2 regions of the Cupriavidus sp. UGS-1 genome follow, and region 2 is predicted to be linked to the other one. Evidence: predicted binding sites of a transcription regulator. Region 2 holds the regulator's gene; the other holds the start of a gene.
The links. Region 2 encodes FliA, which starts transcription of late flagellar genes. Its sites were predicted from a motif close to CTAAAGTTTNNNNNNNNNNNGCCGNTA; they were not measured.
Positions count from the first base shown of each region.

Region 1: the regulator FliA is predicted to act here: its motif matches at 1,218-1,244, upstream of LRR16_RS02645 (DUF342 domain-containing protein).

Region 1 is NZ_JAJQJF010000002.1:8,399-15,887, reverse strand. Features, by position in the region: gene LRR16_RS02655 (DUF1415 domain-containing protein) at 1-230, shown strand, start outside; gene LRR16_RS02650 (SAM-dependent methyltransferase) at 262-1,089, opposite strand; gene LRR16_RS02645 (DUF342 domain-containing protein) at 1,324-2,958, shown strand; gene LRR16_RS02640 (hypothetical protein) at 3,015-4,034, opposite strand; gene LRR16_RS02635 (hypothetical protein) at 4,214-4,642, opposite strand; tRNA gene LRR16_RS02630 (tRNA-Thr) at 4,827-4,902, opposite strand; gene LRR16_RS02625 (hypothetical protein) at 5,007-5,438, opposite strand; gene LRR16_RS02620 (class 1 fructose-bisphosphatase) at 5,644-6,660, opposite strand; gene pepN (aminopeptidase N) at 6,805-7,489, opposite strand, start outside.
Region 2 is NZ_JAJQJF010000001.1:69,945-77,433, forward strand. Features, by position in the region: gene flhA (flagellar biosynthesis protein FlhA) at 1-1,261, shown strand, start outside; gene flhF (flagellar biosynthesis protein FlhF) at 1,728-4,271, shown strand; gene LRR16_RS00340 (flagellar biosynthesis protein FlhG) at 4,278-5,123, shown strand; gene LRR16_RS00345 (RNA polymerase sigma factor FliA) at 5,143-5,859, shown strand; gene LRR16_RS00350 (flagellar protein FlhE) at 5,880-6,320, shown strand; gene clsB (cardiolipin synthase ClsB) at 6,461-7,489, shown strand, end outside.

The DNA of each region.
Region 1 (7,489 bases), on a different contig from region 2:
CCAGCTTCCACCCGCAATACCAGTTCGCCGGCACCGATGCCGACGATATCGAGAACTACACCAATCGCGCGCCGTATCCGATCCTGCATCTGCTGCGCGAAGACAGCATTGCCCGCGCGGTCGAGGCCTTTCCCGACGCGGCGGACATCTACGAGCGCAATGAGGAAACCCTGCGCCGGCTCGGTCACGAAGGCTGGCGGCGCTGGATGGCGGGGGACGAACCCCGGTAAGCGTGGCTGAGCGCGCGGCTGACGCCGTGGCTCAGGCCGGCGTGAAGAACCGCTCGCGCATTTCCTCGAGCCCCAGCGTTTCGAGCACGTGCGCCAGCCGCTCGGACGGGCGCCGGCGCGGCAGGTCCTTGTACTGGGCCACGATCAGCTCGTTCTTCATCGAGTGTTCCCACCCGACCAGCTCGGTCACCGTGACCTGATAGCCGTGCGCCTCCAGCTGCAGGCAGCGCAGCACGTTGGTGACCTGGCTGCCGAATTCGCGCGTATGCAGCGGATGGCGCCAGATCTCGGTCAGCGGATTGCCTAGCGACTTCGACTTGTTCCTGCGCAGCACCGCCGCGACCTCGGCCTGGCAGCAAGGGACCACCACGATGTACTTGGCGCGCTTGGTCAAGGCGAAGCGGATCGCATCGTCCGTAGCGGTATTGCAGGCATGCAGCGCGGTGACCATGTCGACCGTCGCGGGCAGCCGGTCCGAGGTGATCGACTCCGCCACCGACAGATTCAGGAACGACATGCCCGGGAAACCGAGCCGCTCGGCGAGCGCGGTGGACGAACGCACCAGTTCCTCGCGCGTCTCGATGCCGTAGATGTGCGAGCGGTCCTGCTGCGTCTTGAAGAACAGATCGTAGAGGATGAAGCCGAGATACGACTTGCCGGCGCCATGGTCGACCAGCGTCAGGTCGGCATGGTCTCGCTTGAGATCCTGCAACAGCGGTTCGATGAACTGATAGAGGTGATAGACCTGCTTCAGCTTGCGGCGGCTGTCCTGGTTCATCTTGCCGTCGCGGGTCAGGATATGGAGTTCCTTGAGCAGCTCGATCGATTGGCCGGGACGGATTTCGTGGGTGTTCGACATGGGATACGGCGGGGTTGGCCCGGGTCCTGGTGCGCCGCGTCTTGCGGCATGTTGCGGCGTCCTGCGAGCGGCGAAGGCCCGGGCGGGCAGGGCGACAGTTTACCGGAAGGCGTCCCGAAAAAATTCTCCTAAAGTTTTGCCGAAATCTGCCGTAGGTGACGGACAGGCGGCATGTCGACTCGGTGCCGCTCTCAACAACAACGATAAATCAAAGGCAGACGGCTGGAGGACGCGATGGGTGACGTAGCAGCTTCGGTTGTGCGGGTGTGGGTGGAGGCCACGGACAAGGCCGTGCGGGCCCGGTACGAGGTGCCGGTGGAGGGCGAAGGCGGCAGCGGGCCGCCCGACCGCGCCGCGCTGATGGCAGCCCTCGAGACGCAGGGATGGGCGCATGCCAGGCTGGACGAGCACGCCATCGCGGCGTTCCTGCTCGCCTGCCATCGCGACGGGCCGCCGGCCGAGGCGGTGGTCGGCGAACTCGTCGACGGCTATTTCGAGATCGATATCGATGCCGACTCGCTGACGGTGCGGCTGACGCTGTGGCCGCCCGAAGGCGGACGTGCGGTGCAGCCCGACGATGTACGCATCGTGCTCGCGGGGCGCGGCATCAAGCTGCCCGTCGACGAGCCGGCATTGGCCGAAGCCTTCGCCGCGGGACGTTGCGACGACCTGCCGATCGTGCACGGCACGGCGCCGACGCGGGGCACGCCGGCCCGCTTCGTCAATCTGCTGGAGCCGCGCCGCGGCGGCGCCGAGGATGATCACGCCCGGATCGATCTGCGAGACCTCGGCAACCTGCTACTGGTGCAGCCCGGCACGCATCTGATGCGGCGGGTCCCCGCGGTGCAGGGTACCGCGGGTCAGGACGTGTTCGGCCGCGTGCTGCCGGCACCGGAGGTTGCCGACACGCCGTTCTCCGATCGGCTGACTGGCGTCGGCCCGGATGCGCACGATCCGAATCTGCTGGTGGCGACCGTCGCGGGTCTGCCATCGGTGCGCGCGCGCGGCGTCAGCGTCAATCCGGTCGTCGCGGTCGATGCGGTCGACATGCACTCCGGCAATATCGCGTTCGAGGGCACGCTGCGTGTCAACGGCGACATCAAGACCGGCATGTCGGTGCGTGTCGGCGGCGACGTGATCGTCGGCGGCACCATCGAGGCCGCCCATGTCGAGGCCGGCGGCAATGTGGTCGTCAGCGGCGGCATCATCGGCAAGTCCGAAGGGCCGCACGATCCGGCGAGCGCGATCGCGCGGATCCAGTGCAAGGGATCGGTGCATGCGCGCTTTATCGAAAACGCCGTGGTCGAGGCGGGCACCACGGTCACCGCCGACAGCGCCATTCGCCAGAGCGATGTTGCTGCAGGCGAGGTCATCACCGCGGGCGACCCGGCCATCGGCAGCGGCAATATCACCGGCGGCCGCTCGCGCGCCTGGCATGCGGTCCGTACCGGCACGCTAGGCGCGCCGGCAGGCACCGCCACCGCCATCCATGTCGGACTGAACCCCTATGCGGACGCCGAGAAGGCGGCGCTGGAGGCGGACAAGCGCCGGCAGGAACAGGAGCAGGCCAAGATCCAGCAACTGATGACGTTCTTCGCCAAGAATCCCGAGCGCGCCACGCCGGAACTGCGCGAGAAGGCGCGCGCCACGCTGTTCAAATACACGCGGGACATGCTGGACACCGACGCCCATCTGGCCAAGCTCGCCGAGCAACTGCATCCACGCCCGGACGCCGCCGTGGTGGTCGGCAAGCGCGTCCACGGCGGGGTCAGCGTGACGATCGGGCAGAAGACCATGCGCGTGATGGAAGATATGCCGAAGGTCGAATTGCGGCTGGTCGGCGAAGGGATCGGGGTGGTGCGGGAATGAAAAAGCGGCGCACAGGCGCCGCTTTTTCTGAGACTGGTTACGCCTTCGCGCCCTGGTTACTGCAGCGACAGCGCGGTCTGCGTGTAGTGCCGGCTATTGCCGGCCGGCTCAATGCCGACATAGCTGTAGTTGAACTCGCACTTGACCGCCCGGCCGAGTTCGGTGGCCCACCAGCAGCGGTAGTCCATCCGGTAGGCGGCATTGCCGGTCACGCCGTTGGTCAGGTTGCCGTCATTGGAATTGGTGAATGCTACGCCGTACTTGATGCGCAACGTATCGAACGTATCGCTGCCGACGGCGACACGCTCGAACGCTTCCACGCTGGCTTCGAGGGCGGCCGTTTCGTGATATGCGCCACACTGATATTGCCAGCCCGAGGTCCAGGTCTTGCCGACGAACATCGGGTATTGGAAATGCTCGCGCTTCGGCGTGAAGGTGCAGGTCTGGCTCGGGCTGTCTGCGCTAATGCGCGCCGTACGGTTGCGATCCGCGTCGTTGAGGATGGTATCGGTCAGCTCGCCAGTGGTCCTGTAGCGGTTCATCGTGAATCCGCCTTGCGAATCGACGGCAGTCGTCGTATCGCGATAGGTGCGGTCGATGGGTGAGCCGTCGACAGTCGTGCCCTGCTCGCGCCACAACGTGGTTTCACCGACCTTGGCTGCGACCCGCGCATAGCGGTGCGGCGGCACCTCGATACGGATCGTCGCCAGCTTGCTCGCATCGGCGGCGGACTTGGCCACCAGCGTCACCGTGCCGCCTTCCGGGCTGATCAGCACGGCATCCCACACCGCACTGTTCTGGCTCTTCGGCTGGATCGTGGTCTTCTCCATGCTCGCGGTCCACGTCACGCCGTTGCTGGCGCTCAGACGCAGCTCCTGGCCCGACGCGATATTGAGCGTCGTGCTGCCGCCGTCCTTCAGCGCAAAGCCGGTGACCGGCGTGCCATCGAGACTGGCGGACAGTTGAAAGCCCGTGTCTTTACCAGCCTCATTGCCCCCGTCATCGCCGCCACCGCCGCACGCGCCCAGTGCCGCGGCAACCAATGCGGCTGCGGTAAATCCCGTCCAATTTCTCATCTCTTTTCCTTGTTATTGATCCTTGTTCTTTTATCGGCAACAAGCCGCGCGGGATATTAGCAAGGCGCTCCCCGAAAGTGGGGACCGTGAAGTAGGGTTGACCGGAACGGAACGTTGGGATAGAGCCGGGCCGGCTTCCATCCTGTCGTGTTCTTGCGTTGGCGATGTCGGCCCGTCGCTCAGACCGTGCCGCGCCAACGCCCACTACGGCGGATCGACTGACAGCGATCGTGATCCAACGCGGCAACGGCGCGACGCAATAAACGCGCTTCGTCCAACGTTACCGGATAGCGCGGCTCCACGTCGTCGATCGAGCCCAGATCGAAATAGCTCCAGAGCGTTTCGCCGTGGATCGTGACGCCCCAGTGGTCCATTTGCCGCAGGTCGGCGAGGCATAGCGTGACGAACGCATCGGGATCGTTCGAGCCGGCGCGGCCAATGGCCTGGTCCAGCCGCATCGTCATTGCGCGGACTTCGGTGCAAGTCGGCGTGTCGTTGTTTTCCGCGCTGTGCCTGGGCGTTGGCGCGAGCTTTCGTTCGAGCGGAGTTTCGGGAATGGACGCAGGGCCGAATGACTGCGACTGCCGGTGCAACGCGATCGGATTCATGGCGAGCTCGAGTGGGTGGAGGAGGTTCGAGCTTATCCAGCGTCGGCGCGGTGGGCGCTGAGCGGATTCTGAAAGGTAGAGCGGGAAAGCGACCGGCCGTCGGACGGAGCCTTGGCCTGGGGCGTAAGGGTGGGGCGCCAAACAAAAATGCCCTTGGAAAATCCAAGGGCATTTCTTTGAAACCTGGTGCCGAAGAGAGGAATCGAACCCCCGACCTTCTCATTACGAATGAGCTGCTCTACCGACTGAGCTACTTCGGCAACACTACCGGTTTGGAACCGGATAGAGCCCGCAATAATAGCAGTGGATCCGGCGGCTGTGAAGCCCCCCGGCGCACTTTTTTCACGCTTCCCGCAGGCGGCGGTCAGCCGAAGGTGCGGCCGGTAGGCGAGGCGGGATGGCGGGTCATGGCCTCGTCCGGCCGCGCCAGGGCGGTCAGCAGGCTGTCGATCGCGGCGATGAATTCGCGCAGGCGGACCAGCGAGACCGGAAACACCGGGTCCGATGCATCGATGGTCCAGGGGTAGAAGTACAGCTCGCGTTCGTGCTCGCTGATCGGCACGCCCCAGTTCGCCAGCTGGCGCAGATCGCAGACATGCAGGTCGATGCCGTCGCTCAGCCCGTAATGCAGCGCGACATCGAGCGTCTCGTGCAGCCGGATGGCGAGGGCCTGCACTGCCGTGCGTTCCAGCGGGGCCTCGCCGCACGGCGGGTTTGCCGGCGTGGTGGCGGTGACGGGCGGGTTGATCGGTGGGGTGATGGCGTAGCGGGCGCCGGCATCCGAGAGGGGGGCCATCGCGGTTTCCTTGCTCCGTGGAGAAAACAGCAGGGTAGGGACTCTACGAGGCGGAGGAAATGAGCGGATTCTGATTTCCGCTGCGAAAAGAAAAAGGAGCCACCGGCAATGCGGTCGGCTCCCTGTCGGCGTGCACCATGCACGTCGATGCAGGCCCCGCGAGACCGGCCTCTGTCGAAGACCGGCCCGCGTGCAAGCAGCCGTATCAGCTGCCCGCTTGCGCTTCCTGGTGGTAGCGCGTCACGCGCTCGACCTCGTTCTTGGAGCCGAGGATCACCGACACGCGCTGGTGCAGCTTTTCCGGCTGGACCTCGAGAATGCGCTGATGGCCGTTGGTGGCCGCGCCGCCGGCCTGTTCGACCAGCATCGCCATCGGGTTGGCCTCGTACATCAACCGCAGCTTGCCCGGCTTCTCCGGCTCGCGCTTGTCCCACGGATACATGAAGATGCCGCCGCGCGTCAGGATACGGTGCACGTCGGCGACCATCGAGGCGATCCAGCGCATGTTGAAGTTCTTGCCGCGCGGGCCTTCCTCGCCGGCCAGGCATTCGTCGATGTAGCGGCGCACGGGCGGGGCCCAATGCCGCATGTTGGACATATTGATCGCGAATTCCTTGGTGTCCTCTGGAATCCTGACATCCGACTGCGTCAGCACGAAGCTGCCCGCCTCGCGGTCCAGCGTGAACATATGGACGCCGTTGCCGACGGTCAGCACCAGCGTGGTCTGCGGGCCGTACACCGCATAGCCGGCCGCGACCTGTTGCGTGCCCGGCTGCATGAAGTCGGACTCGGTGACGGTCTGGCCCGGCTTGGGCATATGCAGCACCGAGAAGATCGTGCCGATCGACACGTTGACGTCGATGTTCGACGAGCCATCGAGCGGATCGAACAGCAGCAGGTATTCGCCCTTCGGATAACGGTTCGGGATCTCGTAGAACGAGTCCATTTCCTCCGACGCCATCGCGGCCAGGTGGCCGCCCCATTCGTTGGCGTCGAGCAGCACTTCGTTGGCGATCACGTCCAGCTTCTGCTGGGTTTCGCCCTGCACGTTGCCGGTGCCGGCCGAGCCGAGCACGCCGGCGAGCGCGCCCTTGCTGACGGCATTGGAGATGGCCTTGCACGCGCGCGCGACCACCTCGATCAGCAGCCGCAGCTCGGGCTGGATGGTGTTGTGCTGGCGTTGTTCCTCGACCAGATAGCGGGTCAGGCTGATGCGAGTCATGGGTTTCCTCCTTGAATGGCCGCCATTCTACAGGCCGGGGCGGGCGGCCCACCGAAGCCGGCGGGCCTGGACCGCGATCGCTGGTTGGCTAGCGCACCCAATCGGCAGCCGACCGGCATCCCAACCCGCGGCCGACCAGCCGCCTCACGTCGACAGTGCCTTGCCGACGATCTCGCGCACGTCGCGCGACAGCTTGTCGGCCGCGGCCACCCGTTCCAGCGCGGCGCGCATCCTGTCGCGCAGCGGCAGCGCGTATTTCTGCCAGCGGTCCAGCGCGCGCGCCAGCCGTGCCGCCACCTGCGGATTGATCGCGTCGAGCGCCAGCACCTGTTCGGCCCAGAATTCGTAGCCCGAGCCGTCCTCGGCATGGAACTGCGCGGGGTTGCCAGAGCAGAAGCTGAAGATCAGCGCCCGTGCGCGATTGGGATTGCGCAGCGTGAAGGCCGGATGCTGCATCAGCGCCCGCACCGTGTCGATGGTGCGCTTGCCCGCATGCGGGCCGACTTCGCCGCGCTGCATGCCCTGCAGCGAGAACCATTTGTCGACCACCAGCGGATCGTGCTCGAAGCGCTGGTAGAAGTCGGCCAGCGCCGCCTCGCGGCCCGGCGCGAAGCTGTTGACCAGGGCCGTCAGCGCGGCGAAGCGGTCGGTCATGTTGTCGGCCTGCTGATACTGCTCGCCGGCCAGCGCATACATCGCATCGTCGCCGACTTCGACCAGATAGCCGAGCGCGAGATTGCGCAGCGCGCGCTTGCCTGCCGATTCCGGATCGGGCCGATACGGGCCGGTGGTCGCGTTGCTTTCGTAGGCGCCCAGCCAGTCGCTCTGC
Region 2 (7,489 bases):
CGGCGAGCAGCTGACCGGCCAGCTGTTCTCCGATCCGCGCGTGCTGTACCTGACCGGCGGCATCATCGGCCTGCTGGGCATCATCCCCGGCATGCCGCACATTGCCTTCCTGCTGCTGGCCGGCGGGCTGGTCTGGTTCGGTACCTATGTCAGCAAGCGCCAGCTGGCTGCCAAGCAAACCGCCAAGCGCGAAGAGCGTACGCCCGCCGCGCTGGCCAACGAGAACACCGAGGCGACCTGGGACGACGTCACGCTGGTCGATCCGCTGGGCATGGAAGTCGGCTACCGGCTGATTCCGCTGGTCGACCGCGCGCAGAACGGCGAGCTGCTGGGCCGGATCAAGAGCATCCGCAAGAAGGTCGCGCAGGAGGTCGGCTTCCTGGTGCCGGTGGTGCATATCCGCGACAACCTGGAACTGAAGCCCAACGCCTACCGCATCACGCTCAAGGGCGTCGAGATCGGCTACGGCGAGGCCGTGCCCGGCCAATGGATGGCGATCGATCCGGGCCAGGTCAGCGGCACGCTGCCCGGCACGCCGACGCGCGATCCGGCGTTCGGCCTGCCGGCGGTCTGGATCGACAGCGGCATCAAGGAACAGGCGCAGGCGCTTGGCTATACCGTGGTCGACGCCAGCACCGTGGTCGCCACGCACCTGAACCATCTGATCCACCAGCACGCGGCCGAGCTGCTGGGCCGCCAGGAAGTGCAGGCGCTGCTGGACCGTATCGCCAAGGATTCGCCGAAGCTGACCGAGGACCTGGTGCCCAAGACGATCACGCTGACGTCGCTGCAGAAGGTGCTGCAGAACCTGCTCGACGAGAGTGTGCCGATCCGCGACATGCGCACGATCCTCGATGTGATCGCCGAACATGCGCCGAAGATCAGCGACCCCAACGAGCTGACCGCGCTGGTGCGCATGGCGCTGGGCCGCGCGATCACGCAGCAGTGGTTCCCCAACGGTGCCGACCTGCAGGTGATCGGCCTGGATGCCGGCCTCGAGCGCGTGCTGTCGCAGGCGTTGAACTCGGGCGGCAGCATCGAGCCCGGCCTGGCCGATGCGCTGGTGCAGCAGGCGCAGGCCGCGGTGGCCCGCCAGGAGCAGATGGGCCTCGATCCGGTGCTGCTGGTCCCGCATGCGCTGCGGCCGTTGCTGTCCCGCTTCCTGCGGCGGACCATGCCGCAGCTCAGGGTGCTGTCGCACGCCGAGGTGCCGGACAACCGCAATATCCGTATTACCGCGATGATCGGCGGCGCGGGCTGAGTTGGATCGTCGGGGCCGGCGCCGCAGCCGCGGTGCGATCGCAGGCGACAGGAGCACTCCCTGTCGCCTGTTTCTCATCAGGGGCCAAAATAATTGCTGGCCGCTGCCGTTAACCCGGAGACGAGGACGTGCGGCGCCGTCATCGCCCAAATAGCGCCGCAATCCCCCGCCTATTCAGCCCAATAGCACGAGACCCCCGCTCGCATAATCGACACGTCGAAGAGGCCGGCTGCCGCTTCGCCACGTGGTGTCGATAGCCGAATGCGGCGATCCCCGCAACGTCCCGCTCCCTCCTTCCTGCGCGAGACGTCCGTCGCCACCACGCGAGAACAGACCGGCCTGTGCCCGTCGGCCGCATGCCGACACCATCGCGGCCAGCGATGCCGCGGTGCCGGACAACCGAACATCGAATGATTGCCACGAGCGGCGGTGCCGCTGGATCCCGCTGAAACAAGGGTCGCGAAACATGAGCGTAGCCAAATTTGTGGCGGCCAACGGCCGCGAAGCCTTGCGCCAGGTGCGCGAAGCCATGGGGCCGGACGCCGTGGTGCTGTCCAACCGCACCGTCGACGGCGGCGTCGAGATCGTGGCCATGCGCGATACCGATCTGGGCGCGATCTCGGACAGCGCGCCTCGGTTCCAGCCGCCGCTGCGCGAGCCGATCCAGGCCGCGGCCGCGGAGGACATCGACGGCATTCGCGGCGAACTGCAATCGATGCGCGCGCTGATCGAGCGGCAGCTGTCGGGCATCGCGGTCCCCGCCGTGCCGGCCGCCGCGGCCGATCCGCTGCGCGAGTCGCTGTTCGAATGGCTGGTCGGCGCGGGCTTTTCCGCGCAACTGGCGCGCACGCTGCTGGCGCGGCTGCCGGCCGGCTACGACCGTCCGGCCGCAATGGGCTGGATCCGCCAGGAGATCGCCAGCAAGGTGCCGGTGCTGGCCGACGAGGACGCGCTGTTCGGCCAGGGCGGTGTGCTGGCGCTGGTTGGCCCCACCGGGGTCGGCAAGACCACCACCACCGCCAAGCTGGCCGCGCGCTTCGTGCTGAAGCACGGCGCCGACAAGCTCGCGCTGCTGACCACCGACACCTTCCGGATCGGCGCGCACGAGCAGCTGCGGATCTACGGCGACATCCTCGGCGTGCCGGTGCACGCGGTCAAGGATGCGTCGGATCTGCGTCTCGCGCTGGGCGCGCTGTCGCAGAAGCATCTGGTGATCATCGACACCGTCGGCATGAGCCAGCGCGACCGCAACCTGTCCGAGCAGATCGCGATGCTGGCCGGCGCGCCGGCGCCGGTGCAGCGCGTGCTGCTGCTCAATGGCGCCAGCCACGGCGATACGCTCAACGAGGTGGTGCACGCCTACCGCCACGATGCCGCGCCGGGCGCCGGCATCGACGGCTGCATCATCAGCAAGCTCGACGAGGCCACCCATCTGGGCTCGGTGCTCGATGTCGTGATCCGGCACCGGCTGCCGGTGTTCTACGCGTCGACCGGCCAGCGCGTGCCGGAGCATCTGGAACTGGCGCGCGGCGACGCGCTGGTCGAGCGCGCCTTCCTGATGCCGCGGCGCGGCTCCGTGTTTGCCGACGCGCAGGCCGCGCGCCGCGCGCTGGCGGCGCAAGGCGCCGACGATGCCGCGGACGCGAGCCACGGCGCGCGCAGCGAAGCCCACGACGTGCTGCGCTCGATCGCCGACAGCGGCCATGCCGTCGGCGCCTGCGTCAACGCGCTGCGCGATGGCCCCTATGGCTTTGCGCTGCTGCGCGAGCTGTGGGCCAGCCGCGGCCAGGGCCAAGCCGCCCCGACCGAGCTGCGTCCGCTGGTACGCCAGGTCCGCGATGCCGTCTGCCAGGACGCCAGCCGGCATTGCGAACACTTCGTGCTGTCCGCCTCGGTGACGCTGCCCTGCGCGGTGCCGGGCCGCCGCGCGCCGCAGCCGTGGCAGCACACGCTGTGGCTCGGCGACCGCGACGGCATGCCGCTGATGGCCACCGTGACGCCGCTGGCGCGCACGCAGCAGGCCGGCGGCTGGGACACCGAGATGGCGGACTGGCGCGCCGCGCTGGCCGCACGCCGTACCGTCGTTCATCTGCTCGATACGATGCCGGCCGGCGCCACGCTGCAACGCTGGCAGTCGAGCGGCGAACGCTGGCTGGCGGCAGCACGCAAGAGCACGCGCGTGCTGTGCGATGGCACGGCATGGAAGCTCGACGCACTGGCCGACACGCTGACTTTCCACGCGCAGGCCGAGCTGCGCTGGCGCGACCGCGACGCGGTGCAATGGGTTGCGCAGACCAGGGTGCGCGTGCTGGAAGGGCAGGCCCGCGCCGCGCGCGGCACCGCCACCGAAGGCGGCATCGAGGCCGTGCTGCTGGTGGCGCGCACCATCGAGCGCGACAGCGGCCAGACGCTGGCCGTCGACTATCTGCTGGCCGATCCGGCGCTCGCCGGCGCCGGCGCGCAGCTCGCCCAGTGGGCACGCTGGGGCGAGGCCGCGGCGCTGCAATGCCGCACGCTGCGCCATGCGCTGGACCATCTCGGCCGCCCGGCCGGCACGTCGCCGCAGGCCTTTGACGTCGATGCGCTGGTCGCGCTGCAGGCGGGCATGACCGCGTTGCGGCTGGCTCATGCGCCGGCCCAGGCGGCGATCGACTGCCTGGCAGGGCTGGCCGGCCAAGCAGGCCGGTCGGCCGCCAGGGACGCGGCGCCCGGCGCCGCCGCGCTGCTCGAAGGACTGGGCCGCCTGCTGGCCTTGCTCGACGTGCTGGAGAACTTCCCGGGCCGCAACGCCGCGGCGTCGTCGCCGGCTACCGGCTCGAACGAACAGCGTGCTGCGGATGCGCCGATCGCCGCGATCCACGTCGCGACCCATGCCGATGCGGCCACTGCACCGCCCACTCCGGCGCTGCCCGAATCCGCGCAGCACCTCGCCCAACGGATGACGCGGAGCGCCGCGGGCACGCAAGAGAACGCGTCGGCGAAGTTCGACCTGGCCGCGCTTGGAGACTGATTGAACATGCTTGCCGTCGATCAGGCCGAAAGCCTGCGCCGCATGCTGGCGCCGCGCGCCACCCGCCGTATCGCCGTGTTCGCCTGCGAGCCGGGGGCCGGTGCGACCACGGTCGCGCTGGGCCTCGCGCATGCGCTGGCGCTGCAGGGCGAGCGCGTGCTGCTGGTCGATGAGGACCTGCCGCACGCGCGCGCGACGCGCCTTGCCGGTGCCTCGCCCTCGGGCACGCTGGCCCAGGTGCTCGCCGGCACCGTTGCGGCCGATGCCGCGGTCGGTCGCCGCGAAGCCGGCATGCCGGCGCTGCTGCCCGGCGATGCGACGGCGTGGGGCTCGCTGCAGGCGCTGCAGGACTTTCGCACCGTCGTCACCGACGCACGAGTCGGCGCCGATGGCGCGCTGTCACGCTTCGCCGGCGCCGCGCACAACCTGGTGGTGGTGATGCGGCCCGAACGCGAATCGCTGACCGCCGCCTATGCCTGCATCAAGCGGCTGCATCATCGTTACGCCTGCCGGCAGTTCGAGCTGGTGGTCAACGGCGCCGCCAGCGAAGCGTCGGCGATGGCCATCGCCGGCAATCTGGCGCGCACCGCGGGCCAGTACCTGGGCGTGCAGGCGCGCTGCGCCGGCGTGCTGCCGGCCGACCCGCTGGTCGCGCGCGGCACGGCGCTGTCGCGCGGCGTCGTCGACGCCTTCCCGGGCGCGCCGGCCACCGCCATGCTGCGCCGACTTGCCGCCAGCATCGCTGGCTGGCCTCTTTCACCCGATCCCGAACCGATGCCCGCTGCGGGCCCTCCTGGCGCCTCGACCATTGTCGCCAGCGCCGCGCCGCCCGCATCGGCGATGGCCTGCTAGCACTCGCGAGAATTCCACCATGTACACGATCCAGGGAAAGCTCGAACAGACCGACACCGTCCAGACCCATGCGCCGCTGGTCCGGCGCATCGCCCTGCAGCTGGCGGCGAAGCTGCCGGCCAGCGTGCAACTGGACGACCTGATCCAGGCCGGCATGATCGGCCTGCTCGATGCCGCCCGGCGCTACGAAGACACCCACGGCGCGCGCTTCGAGACCTATGCCAGCCAGCGTATCCGCGGCGCGATGCTCGACGAGGTACGCGCCAATGACTGGCAGTCCCGCAGCCTGCGCCAGTCGACGCGCCGGATCGAACGGACCGTGCGCGCGCTGGAGCAGAAGCTCGGCCGCACGCCGCTGGACTCGGAGGTCGCCGAAGAACTCGAGATGCCGCTGGACGAATACCAGAGCATGCTCAACGAGGTCTATGGCTGCCAGCTGCTGCACTACGAGGACTTCGAGCGCTCCGGCGAGGAGGACTTCCTCGATCGCCACCTGACCGTCACCGAGGACGGCAATCCGCTGACGCTGCTGATGGAGAGCGGCATGCGCGGCGCGCTGATCCGCGCGATCGAACGGCTGCCCGAACGCGAGAAGCTGGTGCTGTCGCTGTGCTACGACCAGGAGCTGAACCTGCGCGAAATCGGCGCGGTGCTCGAGGTCACCGAATCGCGCGTTTGCCAGATCCGCAGCCAGGCGATCAACCGGCTGCGCAGCCAGTTGCGCGGGCTGCTGTGATGGCTGGCACGGCAGCTCGCATGTTCCGGCCGATCGCGGCGGTCGCCGCGGCGATGACGTCGACCGCCGTCGTCGCCTCGCCGCTGATGCATACGAACTTCGGTGCCGACTCGCGCCATGCGTGGACGGCCTCGGTGTCCGCACCGGCGCTGTACGGCCGCGGCGTGCGGGCCTTGTCGGCGCCTATCCTACCCAGCGGCTTTCTGACACAGGCCGAAGGGGTGATCACCGCGGTGCGCTGGCGTTACCGTTTTGCCCGTGTGCCACCGCCAAATCTGCAAGCCTATCTCTGTAATGCCAACCGCTGCGTGATGCTGCCGGGGCCCGAGGGCAAGACCGATGCCTTCCGCGGGGATGATGCCGACAAGGGTTTCGTCTTTGCGTTCCGCATTCCGGGACAGGGGCCGCTGAGCCCCGTGCTGCAAGGACAGGCCAGCCAGATCACGGTCAGCTATCGCTGAATGGCGGGCGCCGCGGAGGCGGCAAGGTGACCGCGAAGCCGCCGTCGTGACGACGTGATTTGCGGTGGACTTGCCGGCTCGGAACGGGTGGCATTGAATGTGCTTGTTGCCAATGGAGAATTTGGCAGCGAGACATCGAAATGAGCCCCAACCGAACCAGCGGTAATCGCATCCGCCTGCTGGAGAACGGCGACGAATATTTCCCGCGCGTCTTTGCCGCGATCGCCGCCGCCCGGACCAGCGTGCTGCTGGAAACCTTCATCCTGTTCGACGACCGCGTCGGCGTGGCGCTGCGCGAGGCCTTGATTGCCGCGGCAAAACGCGGTGTCCATGTGGCGATCACGGTCGACGGCTACGGCTCGCCCGATCTGCCGCCGGAGTTCGTCGCCGGCATGGTCGCCGCGGGCGTGCGCTTCCACATCTTCGCGCCACGCCGGCGGCTGCTGGGCGTGCGGACCAATCTGTTCCGCCGGCTGCATCGCAAGCTGGTGGCGATCGATGGACGGATCGCCTTCATCGGCGGCATCAACTTCTCCGCGCAGCACCTGACCGACCATGGTCCGCAGGCCAAGCAGGACTATGCGGTCGAGGTGGAGGGACCGGTCGCCCACGAGGTGCATCGCTTCCTCGCGCAGACGCTGCCGCCGGGCGACGTCGAAGTGCCCGCGGTCCCGCCTCCGCCGCCGGCCGGCACCATGGCCGCGTGGCTGGTCACGCGGGACAACGACGCGCATCCGACCGATATCGAATGGGAGTACCTGCAGGCGATCCGCGCCGCGCGGCACCAGGTGGTGATCGCCAACGCCTACTTCCTGCCCGGCTATCGCGTGCTGCACGCGATCTGCGAGGCCGCGCAGCGCGGCGTCGACGTGCGGCTGATCCTGCAGGGCAACCCCGACATGCTGTGGGTCAAGCGGATGGCCGACATGCTGTACGCCCATCTTCAGGACGCCGGCGTGCGCATCTTCGAATATTGCGAGCGGCCGCTGCACGGCAAGGTCGCGGTGATCGACCGTGACTGGTCCACCGTCGGCTCCAGCAATCTCGACCCGCTGAGCCTGTCGCTGAATCTCGAAGCCAATCTGGTGATCCGCGACGCCGGCTTCGCCCGCGGCCTGCGCGAGAACCTCGACACGCTGATGGCCAATGCGTGCCGCGAGATCCCGCCG